Regions from separate parts of the Pallidibacillus thermolactis genome, predicted to be linked through region 1. Evidence: riboswitches for the same ligand, from Rfam matches in the RefSeq annotation. Region 1 holds a riboswitch; the other holds the start of a gene.

Region 1 (8,059 bases):
TTTGTTCAGAAAGACCTGATAAAGTAACCATCCCCATAATCCCTGCATAAAACGGAAATTGAATAATAATGCCACCTGCGTTTTTTACACCATTTGATACTGTTTCTAAAAATTTTTTTGGAGTTTTATGAAGAATAATTCCAAAGAATAAAATAGTAAAGTTTACAATATTAATATTTAAATCAAATCCATTAAGAATAAAATAATAACCGATAAAGAACAATCCCATAATTCCGATTAACATTGAAACGATTACACTGTTTTCAAGTTTTTCTGCAGGCGTGGTAGGTGCTGTTTCTTCTAGCGTAGCAACTGACTCATCTGGGATCACCCAACGTGAACGATCGAGGTCCATTGTATTGGTAGTTTTCATCAAATACCGATTAAAAATTGGTAATGTAAGGACTAAAGTTAGAACAATAAAAATATTTGTTGGACTGAAGAGAGTTTCTGTAATAGGAATGACTCCCATCTCTTCTTCTAAAAAGTGTCCCGGTGTTGCTACAGTTAAGGGAATCGAACCGGAAAATCCACCATGCCAAACTAACATTCCACTATATGCTCCCGCCACAAGTATTCGAAAATCAGCGGCTGGTACTTGCCTCGCAACATGCACAGCAAATAAGGCTCCTACTACTAATCCAAATCCATAGTTGATTAAACAGGCAATAGTGGCTACAAAAGTAACAAGCATAACAGCTTGTGCTGGTGTTTTTGCTAGTCTACTAATTCTAGCCAGAAAGTTCTTAATCACAGGTGCATTCGCTAAAACATATCCTGTAATGACAACAAGTGCCATTTGCATCGTAAAGGCAAGTAAATCCCAAAAGCCTGTCCCCCAATAAGAAACCATTTCAATTGGACCACTTTCTGTAAACAAGAGCCCTAAGAAAAATACAATAATCGTTAAAAGAATAGCAAAAATAAAAGCATCTGGTAGAAACCGTTGAACAAGACGATTAAAAAATACTGTTAGCGCTTTCAAAACGCTCCACTCCTTTTTTGTATAGTTATTCTTTAAAAGAATAATATATTTTAAATAATAACACAATTAAAAATATTCATATTTATACAAATCGAAATCTTTTTTCTTTATTTCTTAAGGGATCATTACATCATATGAACGGATTATAATAATAGATTGTCATTGTACGATTAAAAATTAAAAATGATATTCCCTAGCTCGCCATTCTCAAAATCTCTTTTTTGAGCAACCGTTTTCAATATTTTTGTTAAATACATGGTTTAAACGAAGGTAATTTTTCTTTCTTGTTTTCTGTTAAGTTGGATTTCTAATGTGCCTGTGACAGACTCCATTGTAGTTTCTAATTCAATTTGGATTATATTCGAGACAGTAATTGACTTAGATTCTCCTGCCGAAGCCTTTGAGATTACTCCCCCTTCTTTCGTAAAAATATTTAACATTAATTCTCCCTCACTTTTAGTCGTAATATCTAAACTAATCGTTGCAGAATTCATTACATTCTTTTCGTTCGTCATCCATAAAATTATAGGTGTATCTTTTTTTCTCATCGTATAAGGAATGCAAATGGTATCTTTAATTAAATCAGCTACGATTATACCATCATAAACAGGGATTGGTATGTGAGAAAAGCCACAGAAACAATGTAAATCGACTTTTATAAATTTACCCGTACGTAAAAATTTCTGTAAAGAATGGATTCGGTCGTTTTCTAATACAAACAATGGATAAGGTAATAAAATATGAAGAATCGCTGAATGATTTTTCTCATCAACAGATTCTACTATAAAAAAAGGCGATTTAAATACATGGTTGTTAACATCGCCATGAGCGTAAAATAATTTACCATTACAAGTATATAAATAAATGGGTATTGCTGATTGAAGCACGTTTGCATTTGCTATTCGTTTTAAACTTTGCTCACTCCATTTACTCATCATAAATCAATCCAGTTTGATCTATATTTTTATGTTGCTATTCCTTTTATGTAATCGAAGCCCAAAAAAGAAACGTTTACACAACTGAGAGTTTTTACTTCATACATCCTTCCATAATAATACTTAAATATGTAATTCGGGATGAATAGCATCCCGAAATTTTTTCTAAATTAAAATTTATAATTTAAAGAAAAGGATATCTTTATATTAGCTGATGCAGTACCTCCAGTACCAGTCAACGCGATCGAATTAATATCGTCCATCGTTATGGATCTCGCTTCACCAGGAGCAACAACAAAACCTGCTACCGGCGTTTCATTCACCGTTAGTGAAGCTGTCGGTGCTACACCAGCAATTCCAGTATTTTCAACCATTCTCGTTCCATTAATAATATATGAAGTAGTATCTTCCCATATCGTTATTTTCAACCATCATTAATCGATTTTAAATTTACGAACAGTTTGTATTAGTTCCTCTGCCAAACGAGACAACTCCTCTGCGCTTGCAGATACTTCTTTAATGGATGAGTTCGATTGTTCACTAGCTGCAGCTGTTTCCTCAATTCCTGCAGCTGATTGTTCCGTAAGCGCAGCAATTTCTTGTATAGAGCCATTCATTTGTTGTCCTTTTATTGTCAATTCCTCTAATATTTTTGAAATATTTACAATTGTGTTTACTTCTTGACTGATTAAATCACGAATCATGCTGAACTTTTCTTCCGTAAGTTGAATTTTATTTACACCTTGTTCAACTTCTTGATATCCATTATGAAGGGAATCTGCTACACCGGCCGCCTCAGATTGTATGTTACTTACAATATTGGAAATATCAGCAATAGAATTCGCTACTTGCTCAGCTAGTTTTCTTACTTCATCTGCAACTACAGCAAATCCTTTTCCATGTTCACCAGCTCTAGCTGCTTCAATAGCTGCATTTAGGGCAAGTAAATTTGTTTGATCGGCAATATCTTTAATAACGACTACCAATTTAGAAATATCTTGGGATTTTTTGGCTAAGCCTTCAACCTTTTGAACAGTTTCTTTAAAAACATAATTAATTTTTTTCATTTGTTCTGCCGAATCATCCATTAATTGACTGCCTTCTTCCGTAATCTTCAACATATCTTTTGATGATTGTTGAATACCTTCACCATACTCGTTTGCTTCCTCTAAACGATTCGTAAAAATTTCAACATTAGAAGAGATTTCGCTTGTTTTATTTGCCTGTTCCTCTGCACCAGCTGCTAACTCTTCCATCGTTATTGAAATTTGCTCTGTACCTTGGCTAACTTCATTAGAAGATTGGGTCAGTTCCTCGCTATGATGAGAAACTTTTTCTGAAGCATGTAAAATATTGGCGATCATACTTCTCAACATTTCTTGCATTGTCCGCATTGCTTTCGATAATTGACCAATTTCATCATTTGACACATCTTCGATTGGTTCGGACAAATTCCCTTTGCTTATATGAATCGCTTTATCGCCGAGTTTTTTTATTGGACGGATAATCGATTGGATAAGAAAGTAAATCAGTACTCCTCCGACAACGACAAATAATGCAACAACCAACACAGTTCGCATTAAAATTGGATTGGCCGTATCGGTAACCTCAGAATATCGTAATTGACCCCCTATTTTCCAGTTCGTCGTATCATTCGTGACGAAACTCATTATTTTATCTTCTCCATTTTGTTTATAATTGATGACGCCATAACCTTTACCAAACATTTCCTTAAAAAATTCTTCTTTAACTTCACTGCCTCCTTCTAATTCTGGATGGTATATGACTTTTCCTTTATTATCTAATAAAAATGCAAAACCACTTTCACCAATTTCGACCTGTTCAGCTAAACTTTGTAGGTAAGTTAGAGTAATATCAATAGCAACTACCCCGGAATGATCTGGTGTTGTTTGCGATAAGGTCACAACCATGTTACCTGTCGTTGCTGAAATATAAGGTTCACTAATAATAACTTCTCCTTTATTAGCCATAGCATTTTTATACCAATGCCGCTTTCTAGGATCATAGTCAGCATCCATTTCAGCATCAGGATACTGGACAAATAAACCCGAAGATGTACCTATATATGTTAGTTCCACCTCTTCAGGAAGCACCTGTCCGTAAAAACGAAACATATCCATTAACTCGTTTTGCCGTTCATTTTCATAAAGGTCGGAGGTGACATTTTTGGATAGAAAATTAAGATTCTCAATTCTTGATTCAATCGTTTTCGTTATCGTACTATTTAAAAGTTCTGTACTTTCATTAATTCCATCAATTATTTTTTCTTCAACTGTATCTTTAGCAACAATATATGATGAAGTTCCAATAATAATCGCCGGTAATAATAGAATAATAGAAAATGATAAAATTAATTTTATTTTTAAATTGAACACATTTTTAAATCGTTTTTTCAATTGAAAATCCCCCTTAACATTTCAATATTCCTTATATCGTTTACACATTGAATGTAGGAACTCATAAAATTATCCATTACAGTGTTATTACGATATATGAATAGTACGGTTACTGAAAAAGTTATTTCCTTATAACAATCAACACACTTTGCAACTAGATTTTTTCCTTTAACGATTCGACTTAGTCGATCGTTTATCCTATTCCATATTTCCCTAACAAACTACCTACATATCGGATTTTATTACACAAAATGACAAAAAGCGACTTCTATTCGTCCTTTAAATCTAGTAAAAAAGAATCATTTTTTCATCATCGTCATTTTACCATCTTATAAATCGAACATACTGGAATATAATAGAAACAAAATATTTGAGGAATAGAAATGTCGTCTGTTGCGGTTGCAAAGAAACATAGGGTTGACCCAAAAATAAAAAATGAGCGCAATTCATATTTATAAATTGCACTCATCTTTCGAATTTAAGCTTTTTCAATTGGTGAAAATTCATGTACCCACACTTTTAACGTAGGTATCCATGGCATACCTGGATGGATCGATAAAATTGACTCCTTATAGGACTCAAAACTCTCATAACCTTCTTTTTTCGCATCTTCATCGGTAATATCCCCGAGGGCTTGTTGATACACTTTTTCAATGACAAATTTTTGACCTTCTAGGATCATCACTTCACCAACATCAGCAAATCTTTTCATTCTTCTCGTTGCAGATTTTTTTCCCGAGATCACTTTTTTTATATCTTCCGGAATTGTAATTAACCGTTCAATATTTTCCTTTTCAGAAGGGGCATGTTGATTTACCACACATTAACACCTTGCCTTTCGTTGTATGCAATTAATAATCAAAATGTATATCAAGGATAACTCTAATTGACTATCGACCTATTTGTCTAATCAAGTTAATTTTATCACAAATATGAGCTTGACAATGAATGAGATTTGTATATTTTGTAAAATTTTGAAGTGATTTGATTTTAAGTCATCGATTTGACCTCTTTTTGAAACAAGAAAAATTGTGCAATTGCTTCACGCGCAATTGCACAGTAATCATTGTAGATTTCAAATTATTAATCATGTATAAACACTATCACATGTTCCTGGTGAAGGTTCATAAAAACAATGAGCTTTATATTGCCCGGTAAAAGGTTGACTATACCATTGTGGTGGACAAGGCCCGTATGGATTAAAATACCAAAGTGCATATTTGGCTGGGTGATCGCGCCAATATTTCAAATTCAGTCTTGCCAATCTTCTTTCTGCTTCCCTTGCTGGTTGATAAAATAAATTCCCTTTTTGTACCGCTTCAAAGGAATAATTTCCACCTTGCACATGGAAAATCACATCCTCTACAGACCTTAATTCATTAAAATCTGTACAATCCGCTACAACACGATTCACAATAACATTACCAACATATAACATCCCTTGCTTTCCTTCGCCTTCAGCTTCAGCTCGCATCATCCTTGCCATTAAATCAACATCTTTACTCCGATATGGGATTCTTGCCATTTTGACACCTCCAAATTGGTTGGAGTTTTCATCGTTATTACATAATTATATTCATCTTTATATACTTGATGTTTGAAGATTGAAAATCGATTGTGATTGCCTCTTTTATAAGTTCTCCTTCATTCTAAATACATTAGTATGAACTGTCATTTAACCAGTCAAAAATAAAAATAAATTTTCACAATTCTAGTTGACAAATATAGATCGACTATTTAGAATAATTTTATATTTAAAAATTAAATAAGTGGAACACTCTTATAAAGAGAGGTGGAGGGACTGGCCCAGTGAAGCCTCGGCAACCATTGATGCAAATCAAACGGTGCCAATTCCAGCAGATATTGATCTGAAATATAAGAGGTTTGCAGACGATCGAATTAGATACTTTCGTGCGGCCTCTTATACCAAGAAGCCGCACTTTTTACATTTTTAAAAAAAGGAGATGGAAAAATGGCAGAAAAAAAAGACTCTGAAAATAAAAAATATGAATTAATCAAACAAGCAATCGAAAATTTAGCTTTTGGTGAACTTCATATTACCATTCATAATGGCAAAATCGTACAAATTAATCGTATTGAAAAGCAACGATTCTCTGTTTAGATTTGCTGCTTAATCATTAAGAGATCAAATAGGGGGTGCTTTTATAATTCTTATTCAACATATTCGATACTATAAAGCTGACCGGACAACCGGAAGCCTCTTGAATTCCCACACATCGCTTACCTATGTGTGAATTCGAGAGGTCTTTTTATTTAAAAGATAAAAGGGGGAAATCAAATGAAAAAGGGACTTTTTACACTTCTTTTAATCGGATTCATGATCATTCTTGCTGGATGTACTTCAACATCCACAAACGACGAGAAAAAACTCGTTTTAGGAGCAACTGCTGGTCCTTATAGTGATCAACTAAAGGAAGGGATCGTTCCACTACTTGAAGAAAAGGGCTACAAGGTAGACATTGTCGAGTTTAACGATTATATCCAGCCAAATATTGCGCTAAATGAAGGAGAAATAGATGCAAATCTCTATCAAAATCGCAACTATTTAAAAAACTTTAACGAAGAAAATGGTATGGATTTAGTGCCTGTTTTTGCTGTTCCGACAGCACCAATGGCCCTTTATTCTGATAAACATACCTCTTTAAATGATATTGATAAAGGGATGACCATTACTTTACCAAACGATCCTACTAACTTAGCTCGAGCGCTTCATATGGCAGAACATTATGGTTGGATTTCGATTGATCAATCGGTTAATCCCCTCACGGCCTCTGAAAAAGATATTTTGGAGAACAAATTTGATTTAAACTTTAAACCAATTGAAGCTGCTCAAACACCTCGTTCGTTAAGTGATGCTGACTATGCATTTATTAATGGCAATTTTGCCATAGATTCAGGGTTACAACTTGAAGAAGCAGTAGATTTAGAACGAACACAAGAGGACTTTCTTATCTATTTAACAGTCCGGAAAGAAGATAAGAACAGTACGTTTGTTAAAGATTTAGAAGAAGCTTACAAATCCAAAGAATTTTTACACTATACAAACGAGAATTCAAAAGGTTATGTTAAACCACCATATCAACACGAAATGGAGGAAGGACAATGATTCAAATTCAACATCTTACTAAACGGTATAAAAACACGACTGCCATTAGAAACATTAATTTAACCATTAACCAAGGGGAGATTTTTGGAATTATTGGCTATAGCGGTGCGGGAAAAAGCACTTTACTCAACTGCCTTAATTTATTAGAGAAACCGACGGAGGGAAAGATTATTGTCGATGAAGAAGATATTACTGTATTATCCGAAAAGGAAATTCGGAAAAGGAGACAAAAAATTGGTACGATTTTCCAACATTTTCACTTAATTAGTGCTAAAACCGTTTTCGATAATGTCGCCTTTTCTTTAAAAGCAGCTGGCAAATCAAAAGAGGAAATTCACTTTAAGGTACCCAAGCTTTTGAAATTGGTTGGTCTTCAAGATAAAGCAAATAATTATCCTGCCCAATTATCGGGGGGACAAAAACAAAGGGTCGGTATTGCACGTGCACTAGCCAACGATCCAAAAGTATTACTCTGTGACGAAGCAACTTCCGCCTTAGATCCAACCACGACCGACTCCATTTTACATTTATTAAAAGAAATTAATCGTAACCTAGGGCTCACAATCGTGATCATAACCCATGAAATGGAGGTTGT
Region 2 (8,059 bases), on a different contig from region 1:
GCCCATCTTTTTATCATCTCCTAAAACCCCAAATACAGTATATCTTTCGCCATATTATTTAAAGTTGTAAGCTGTAACAATTTTTTCTCGACAGGTAACGTAATCCGTATAGTATTCGTATAAACAAATTCCTAGAAATGAACCGGCAATATTGTATACATTGTTATACCCCAAATTTTGTAACGCCATGACCATATTGTAGGATCGTTGTCCAGAACGGCAATGAATATAAACTGGTCGATCCTTCGGTATTTCATTGAGACGATCTCGGAACTCACTTAACGGAATGTTGACTGCATTTTTCAAATGACCTTGGTTATACTCTTTTTCTTCACGGGCATCGATGATAAACGCATTGTTTTCTACAAGCTTACGTACCTCTGAAACTTTCACTTCACGATAACGACCATATAATTGATTGAGTGCGACAAGGGCTGCCATATTGACGACATCTTTTGCTGTACCTAACATTGGTGAATAAGTCAACTCTAAATCTTGTAAGTCTTCCAACGTTCCATCCAACGATATTACAGTTGCAATGACGTCAATTCTTTTATCAACATTTCCCTTTCCTATCGCCTGTGCACCGAGAATTCGACCTGTTGGAACTTCATAAACGAGTTTAAAATGCATCGGATGACTATCTGGCATTAACCCGACTTTATCTGAAGGAATGACATATACTGAATCACAGGAGATGCCGGCTTGTTTTGCTGTCTCCACATTTAAGCCAGTCGATGCTGCATTAAGATTAAACAGATGGATGGAAGAAGAACCGATGACCCCTTTATTCCGGTTCGGAATGCCATACATATGGTTCGCCGCAGCACGCGCTTGTTTTTGAGCTGGACCTGCAAGAGCAAGTCGTGTCGGTTTATGAGTTAGTCGATGATATACTTCAATCGCATCACCGACGGCATAAATATGGCGATCACTTGTTACATAGTTATGATCCACTTTAATTCCACCTGTTTCTCCAATTTCAAGACCAGCATCTTGAGCAAGTGCCGTTTCAGGCTGAACACCAATCGCAACGACAACAGCCTCTGCTTCAACTTTCTTACCTGATTGGGTTTCAACATAACCGTCACAAATTCTTGCCAATCCATCGTTCAAAATTAACTCGACACCATGATCAATCATTTCTTTATGAAGAATTTGCGCCATATCATGATCAAACGGTCTCATGATTTGGTTGGCAAATTCAATTAATGACACATCTAATCCTGCAAGACGTAAATTCTCAGCTACTTCTACACCGATAAACCCACCACCAATGACAGCAATTCGTTTCAATCCATTTTCTTTAATAAATGTGTTTAAATTTTCAATATCATCGACATTTCGGACGGTAAATACATTTGGATTGTCAATACCTTCGATATTCGGTCGAATCGGCTTTGCTCCCGGAGATAAGACTAATTTATCGTAAGATTCTTCATACGTTTGATTTTTTATTAAATCTTTGACTGTGATCGTTTTTTCTTTACGATTTATACGAATGACTTCACTAAAGGTCCGTGCTTCAATGTTATACTTTTTCTTAAAATCTTCTGGAGAAGACAATACAAGCTTCTTACTATTTTCCACGATCCCACTTAAATGATATGGTAAGGAACAATTAGAGAAAGATACATGTGGACCTTTTTCAAACATAATAATTTCAGCCTTTTCATCTAATCTTCTTGCCCGTGCCGCTACGGATGCTCCACCAGCAACTCCACCAACAATGACTATTTTCTTTCCCATTGTCATACCTCCTTATTCTGTTTCTCCTTCCCAAGCTAACATGCCACCTTCAACATTCGTTACATCATAACCTTTTGCAGATAAAAATGCACAAGCCTGACCACTTCTGCCGCCCGAACGGCAAACGATATAATATGGTTTATCTTTGACTAATTCATTTAAACGTTCCGGTATTTGTCCTAATGGAATATGTTTTGCGCCTGGGATTTTCCCTGTTGCAACCTCTTCATCTTCCCGCACATCGAGAATATTTAATTGTTCTCCAGCTTTTAACTTTTCTTCTAATTGTTTTGCATAAATTTTTTTCATGTTTTGCTCGACTCCTTTGTTTTATGTTTATACCCCTATAGGTATTATAATAATAAAAATAAAAGTGAATGTTTAAGATCTACTTTTAACGAGTAAATCAACCGCTTCCTTGATTAATGCTTCTGTGTCTTCTCCTTGTTCAATACTCTTTCGAACACACTGTTCTAAGTTTTTACTTACGATAAGCCCAATCGTCCGATCGATGGCACTTCTTGACGCTGATAACTGGATTACGACGTCTTTACAATCTTTGTTTTGTTCGATCATATTTAGTACGCCTTTTATTTGACCTTCGATTCGTTTTAGACGATTCACGATCGACTTATCATATTCCATATGATCACCTCATTTATTTTTTACAACCTTATAATATACCCCTATAGGTATATTGTCAACCTCTTTACTACCGTTTTTCATATATTCGTCATATTTGAATATAATTTAACGATATCATTTTATCCCAAAGTAAAGTGAGGAAATATTTATGCAAACTTTAACCCATTCCATGACATTTGATTATCCAATTGAAACATTATGGAATTTAGTTCTATCCTTTGAACAATGGGCCCACACCGTTCCTGGTTATCAATCCCATCAAAAAGTGAACGCAAGTCAATATTCCATGTTTATTCTTTCTAATTTTGGTTTTACGAAAAAGCAATTGAATATACAGTTTAAAATTATGGATTTAACAAAACCATCAAAGGTACTATTTAAGGTATCCAACGATAATCAAAATATGAAAGGTCGAGGCTATTTAGAGTTAAGCAAAATTAACAATGAAAAAACATCAGGATTTTTACGTCTAGATTATTTGATAACTGGGACAATGAGTTCAATTATTAAATCAGTCATCTCAAACTCAGGAAAAGAAAAAGCGGAAGCAGCTATTAAAGAAACAGTGCATAATTTATTAAATTAAAACTTCTAGTCTTAATGATTTCTTTTCTGCATTGATTGGCGAATTTTAAAGGAGGGTACACTCTTGTCGGAATATTTGGTGAAGCTTTTGGCATGGTCTGATGAAGCTTTACAAGCGATCGAAAACTCAAGTCATGATGAACGGGATCTTGAAGATTTGAAACATCAATTCATCGTGTTTCGAAAAAAACTTAACGAAAACAAAAAATTAAATGAGCAAGAAATATATGAACAAGCACTTAAGCTTTACAATCAATTTCAAGCACAATTTTCAGTTGATGATCCGGATGTAGTGGCCCGGCAAATAAACAATCAAAGTATTGTACCGATTGGAGAGCATCGATTACCGCCTCTACCTTATGCTTACAATGCTTTAGAACCTTATATCGACGAAGAAACAATGAGGTTACATCACGATAAACATCATAAAAGTTATGTTGATGGTTTAAATAAGGCGGAAATAGAGATGCAAAAAGCCCGTCGAACGAACAATTTTGATCTCATTAAACACTGGGAACGGGAGGCTGCGTTTAATGGCGCAGGACATTATTTGCATACGATCTTTTGGCATATAATGAGCCCGAATGGTGGCGGACAACCGCGAGGAAATTTATTGCAAGCGATTAATCAATCCTTCGGAAGTTTTCATCAGTTTAAAAAACATTTTTCTGAAGCTGCTAATAAAGTGGAAGGTGGCGGTTGGGCCATTCTTGTATGGTCACCACGGGCCAGACGTTTAGAAATTTTACAAGCAGAAAAACATCAAAATTTAAGTCAATGGGATGTAATTCCACTACTCGTCCTTGATGTTTGGGAACATGCTTATTATTTAAAATATAAAAACGACCGAAAAAAATATATTGATAATTGGTGGAATATCGTGAATTGGTCGGAAGTAAATAAACGGTTTAATGAAGCTCAAAACGTTAAATGGCATCCTTATTAATAATATAGATTGTAAAAATATTTGATAAAAGTATAAAGTAGTGTTTAATTGAGATTACTTTTAAATACTTGTACTTTTAGGGTTGTCCAAAAAGACGCCCTCTTTTCTTATCCTTTGTTCCCATTTCCACTTTTAAATCTTTAAGCTAAAAATTTTTTCACTATTTGAAATCCCTTGGATCGTATTGTTTTACATCATCGTTTGGTGAGTTACCTGTTCCATCCTTAGCCTTACTGTTTGGTGTACCGTAAATTTGATTATCTTTTGTAACCTCTCTACCTTCTTGGAACCTTGCTTTCTTTTTCATTATATGATCACCTTAACCTTTCATTTATTTTTCAAAAAATTTATTCGTCATCAATTCAAAATCGCCACTTAGGCTATCATTATTTCCATTTTTAACTAGCGTATCAGCAAATACTTTCATCCGACGGTAAGCTTCTGGATGAAAAGATATATAAACACGTTCAATAGATGGATCCTGGCTTAAAATAACGTTTTTAATCCACTTTTCATATTTTTTTTTGATTGGATCTAGTTCCGTATCCCTTCTTTTTACTTTTTCATCATTTAACTGTAATGCCCGATTAACTCCTTCTTTTATAGCTCTCCCAGTTTTACCCTGTTGATCGTTATTTTTACTACGATTAATATCTGTCCAAATAGCAACATAAGCCTCTTGATTTAAAATGATCACTTCGGCCTTTTCTACTATATCTAGTTTTTCCAAATCTCTTACTAACGGTTTAGAAACATAAAACTTATCCTTATTACTCATTTCAATTGGATTATCATTTTTCGGAATGTAGTGAACATGCATCGGAATCAATTTGTCATGATTGGCTACTTCTTCTCCAGAACAACCAACAAGCCCTATCAACAACGCAATAGTTATAAAATAGTTCAATTTTCGCATGCTGAAACCTCACCCTATCTATTTGTTCAAGAATAGGTTGGCTAATATTTTGCAATTTATACAATTGGATAGGCTTTTTTATTTTTATAAATTTTCATTCAACGCCTTTACGTAAAGTAAAATTTATGATAAACTAGAACCAACTGAATATGGTTATCAAGAGTGAATGAGAGACCTGGCTCGATGACTTCACAGCAACCTGCCCTTTCAGGTAAGGTGCTCCAACCAGCAAAGCATTGCTTTGGATGATAACGAACGGCTGAACGCTCTTTGTTGCATCCTGCAATGAAGAGCTTTTTTTCGTTCGTTTCAAAACAAATATAGGAGTGAAACGAAATGAATGTAAGTGGTTTTATAAGAGGGTATATGTCGAAAAACATGACCGGAGAAACGTTTTTCATGAAAGTTGCCGATACTATCGAGAAACAATTGCAAGAATGGGATCCAACATATCACGTACTTTTACTAAAATTTAAAGACTACGTACTCATTGTTCAAAAAGGGGAAACTTCTTATGAATTAACGATTTCAGAACAAGAACTTGCTCAGCATCAAAGTCGTTCTCCCTTCTCCTTAGATCACAAAATTTGGTGCGTGTTACAACAGGAAGGTTTACAAATTGTAAAAGGTAAAGGAAACTACATAGACCACTGTATCTCTTAAAAAAATGGAAAGAAATGTATAATCTGTGGAATTTCGTTAAAAGTTATATGTGGGAGGTGCAGAAAATGTCAAAAGATCGCCAGGAAACGAAACTTAGAAAAAGTGGTCATGTAGCTTCAGACAGGGACCCATCCCTTGAAAATGATGGAGCAACGAAATTGTCAAGTCCAGAAGAAGCACGGAGATTAAATGACAATAAACGTTAAGCGTGTATTTCCAAGTTGACTTATCGGAATAATGGCATATAATATAAACAACCAAAACGAAGAAAATCAACTTATCCAGAGAAGTGGAGGGAATTGGCCCGATGAATCTTCAGCAACAGGTTCTGTGTATGAACACTGTGCTAAATCCAACAAGTATTTCACTTGAAAGATAAGTTGAGGTGATTGAACCTCTTCTTATTTTTCAAGGAGAGGTTTTTTAAGGAGTGATGGAATTGACACACCAAAATCGAAAAACAATAGCAGAAAGAAAAAATAAATTAATTAATAAATTAATTGCTTATAACATCTATAAAAAAGACGGTCGACATTTATATGAATTATCTTTATTTGAACTTGAACAAGAATATAAAAAACTCATCAAAGAATCGCATCCCCACGGTGAACTAAATTCAATCCATGTTAAATAAGCAAATGTTACAAGGAGTCCTGATTATTGTATCGAGGACTCTTTTTGATTGGATTATTTTTATAAATGACGAAGCCATTACCCCTTAGCCAAATAATGTTGACACAGCGGTAAAAATTTTGAGTAATATAGAAAATTTTCAATTTGAATATAACGCAATCGCTTTATAGATCCTTTACCTGTCATTAGATTAAATGAATGAAAATCCCAATTATAATTTTACCAGCTAGCTTACTCAGCTTTTGTCTATTCTAATCAAATGTGAGTGTTAAATCTGACTGCAAGATTATGTATTTCGGTTAACATAAAAATAAAAGAAAAAAAATGGAAGGAAGCAGTGCACAACTCATTAGTAACTGAATAATATCATTACGGATAATGCTGGAAATATTTTAAAAAATAGACCCATCATTCTCGGTTGATGGGTTCAACCTTGTTCAGGCTCGTTTTATTCAATTTTCGATCGCTTCTCAACCAAATTTTTCGTTCCACTATAAAATCCGCTGGCCGATAATCCGAGCATAATACCGACTAAAACTCCTTCTTTCGGTGTCACATCTACATAAACCAATGTTATTATAATTCCTAAAAAAATAGCGACAATTGGAGAGTACTTGGCTGGTAAGCCAATCTTTTTAAAGATTTCTGTAATCCCAGCAATTAATGGAATAATCGCAACATCATAGATTTCAAACATAATTCCTCCCTCCTTTGTAATAAACTATGAAATTTTCAAATATAATGGAACGGCTAGCATGGGGTAGAAAGGAATTTTTTTCCAGTGACAAGCATGAACTGGCTCTATTCATGGACATTTAAGAAGAAAATAGGATTTTAATTGAAAAACTTTCTGTAACTTGCAATCAGTATGATATAATCCATGGAAATAATTCCATTTTTGTCTAATGATGTTTCGAAGTTGAAAAAGGGGATGAGGAAATGAAAATTTACGGTTATACAATTGATAAAGCTGGAAGATGTCAGCACTATCACAGTAAGAAGGATATTATTTCTATTAAATTTAAGTGTTGCAATAAATATTATCCGTGTTATAAATGTCATGTGGAATGCGAGGACCACCCCATTCAATCTTGGAAAAAGGAAGAATATGAGGAACTTGCCATCCTTTGTGGCATCTGTAAAAAAGAACTGACGATAAATGAATACTTAAACAATGATAAATGTATTTATTGCCATGCTTTGTTTAATCCGAAATGTTCCAGTCACTACCATATTTACTTTGGTATGACCGGTCACAGTCGAACAATGTAATTTTTAATAAAAATGAAAGGTGCTGTCCTATAAGGACAAAAATAGTAGATTTTGAAAAAAGGCGGTAACTTTCCTACTTGTTTAGCTTTTGTCCATTTGTGCGGAGCATAAGTGCCAACACACGAGCTTATAGACATGCGTCAATGTGCGTCCTCGTTGTGAAGTCTGAGGCTTAGCCACTGAGTGCACGGACGCCAATGGAACAGAAAATCTACTCGGTTTTCCTTTATGGACAGCCCTCGGTGCATTAAACGACTAAAAGTTTTTCAATCTCTTCTTTTAGCTTCAAAGACGAAACATTTGATGCGAAACGACCAACAACCTGTCCGTTTCGATCAACGAGAAACTTCGTAAAATTCCACTTAATTGCTTCACTACCTAAAACACCTTTTGCCTGACTTTTTAGATATTTGAATAACGGATGAGTATTTTCACCATTAACATCGACTTTCGCAAACATCGGAAAAGTTACCCCGTAATTCCTTTCACAAAAAGCAGCAATCTCATCTTCTGTTCCAGGTTCCTGACTGCCAAATTGGTTACAAGGAAAACCAAGCACTTCAAAACCACGAGGATAATACTCATCATACAATTGCTGTAATTCTTTATATTGCGGTGTAAAACCACACTTACTGGCTGTATTTACAATT

Evidence for each region. A riboswitch is a leader RNA that binds a small molecule or an ion and turns the genes downstream of it on or off. The one in region 1 is predicted to bind S-adenosylmethionine.
Region 2: linked by a shared signal. The riboswitch ahead of OEV82_RS08795 (Fur-regulated basic protein FbpA) and the one ahead of OEV82_RS13855 (YezD family protein) in region 1 are both predicted to bind S-adenosylmethionine.

What each region holds. Positions count from the first base shown of each region.
Region 1 is NZ_JAOUSE010000058.1:5,462-13,520, reverse strand. It holds gene OEV82_RS13885 (short-chain fatty acid transporter) at 1-985, opposite strand, end outside; gene OEV82_RS13880 (CotZ-related putative spore coat protein) at 1,246-1,920, opposite strand; gene OEV82_RS13875 (DUF3992 domain-containing protein) at 2,091-2,348, opposite strand; gene OEV82_RS13870 (methyl-accepting chemotaxis protein) at 2,355-4,337, opposite strand; gene OEV82_RS13865 (ASCH domain-containing protein) at 4,816-5,157, opposite strand; gene OEV82_RS13860 (cell wall hydrolase) at 5,425-5,862, opposite strand; SAM riboswitch class I at 6,115-6,219, shown strand; gene OEV82_RS13855 (YezD family protein) at 6,310-6,459, shown strand; gene OEV82_RS13850 (MetQ/NlpA family ABC transporter substrate-binding protein) at 6,637-7,464, shown strand; gene OEV82_RS13845 (methionine ABC transporter ATP-binding protein) at 7,461-8,059, shown strand, end outside.
Region 2 is NZ_JAOUSE010000024.1:2,817-10,875, reverse strand. It holds gene OEV82_RS08845 (rhodanese-like domain-containing protein) at 1-6, opposite strand, end outside; gene OEV82_RS08840 (FAD-dependent oxidoreductase) at 55-1,749, opposite strand; gene OEV82_RS08835 (rhodanese-like domain-containing protein) at 1,762-2,058, opposite strand; gene OEV82_RS08830 (metal-sensitive transcriptional regulator) at 2,131-2,394, opposite strand; gene OEV82_RS08825 (SRPBCC family protein) at 2,543-2,980, shown strand; gene OEV82_RS08820 (superoxide dismutase) at 3,044-3,925, shown strand; gene OEV82_RS08815 (hypothetical protein) at 4,086-4,232, opposite strand; gene OEV82_RS08810 (hypothetical protein) at 4,257-4,841, opposite strand; SAM riboswitch class I at 4,992-5,096, shown strand; gene OEV82_RS08805 (hypothetical protein) at 5,178-5,504, shown strand; gene OEV82_RS08800 (YpzI family protein) at 5,570-5,710, shown strand; SAM riboswitch class I at 5,779-5,886, shown strand; gene OEV82_RS08795 (Fur-regulated basic protein FbpA) at 5,938-6,138, shown strand; gene OEV82_RS08790 (hypothetical protein) at 6,586-6,834, opposite strand; gene OEV82_RS08785 (CHY zinc finger protein) at 7,077-7,409, shown strand; gene OEV82_RS08780 (glutathione peroxidase) at 7,657-8,059, opposite strand, start outside.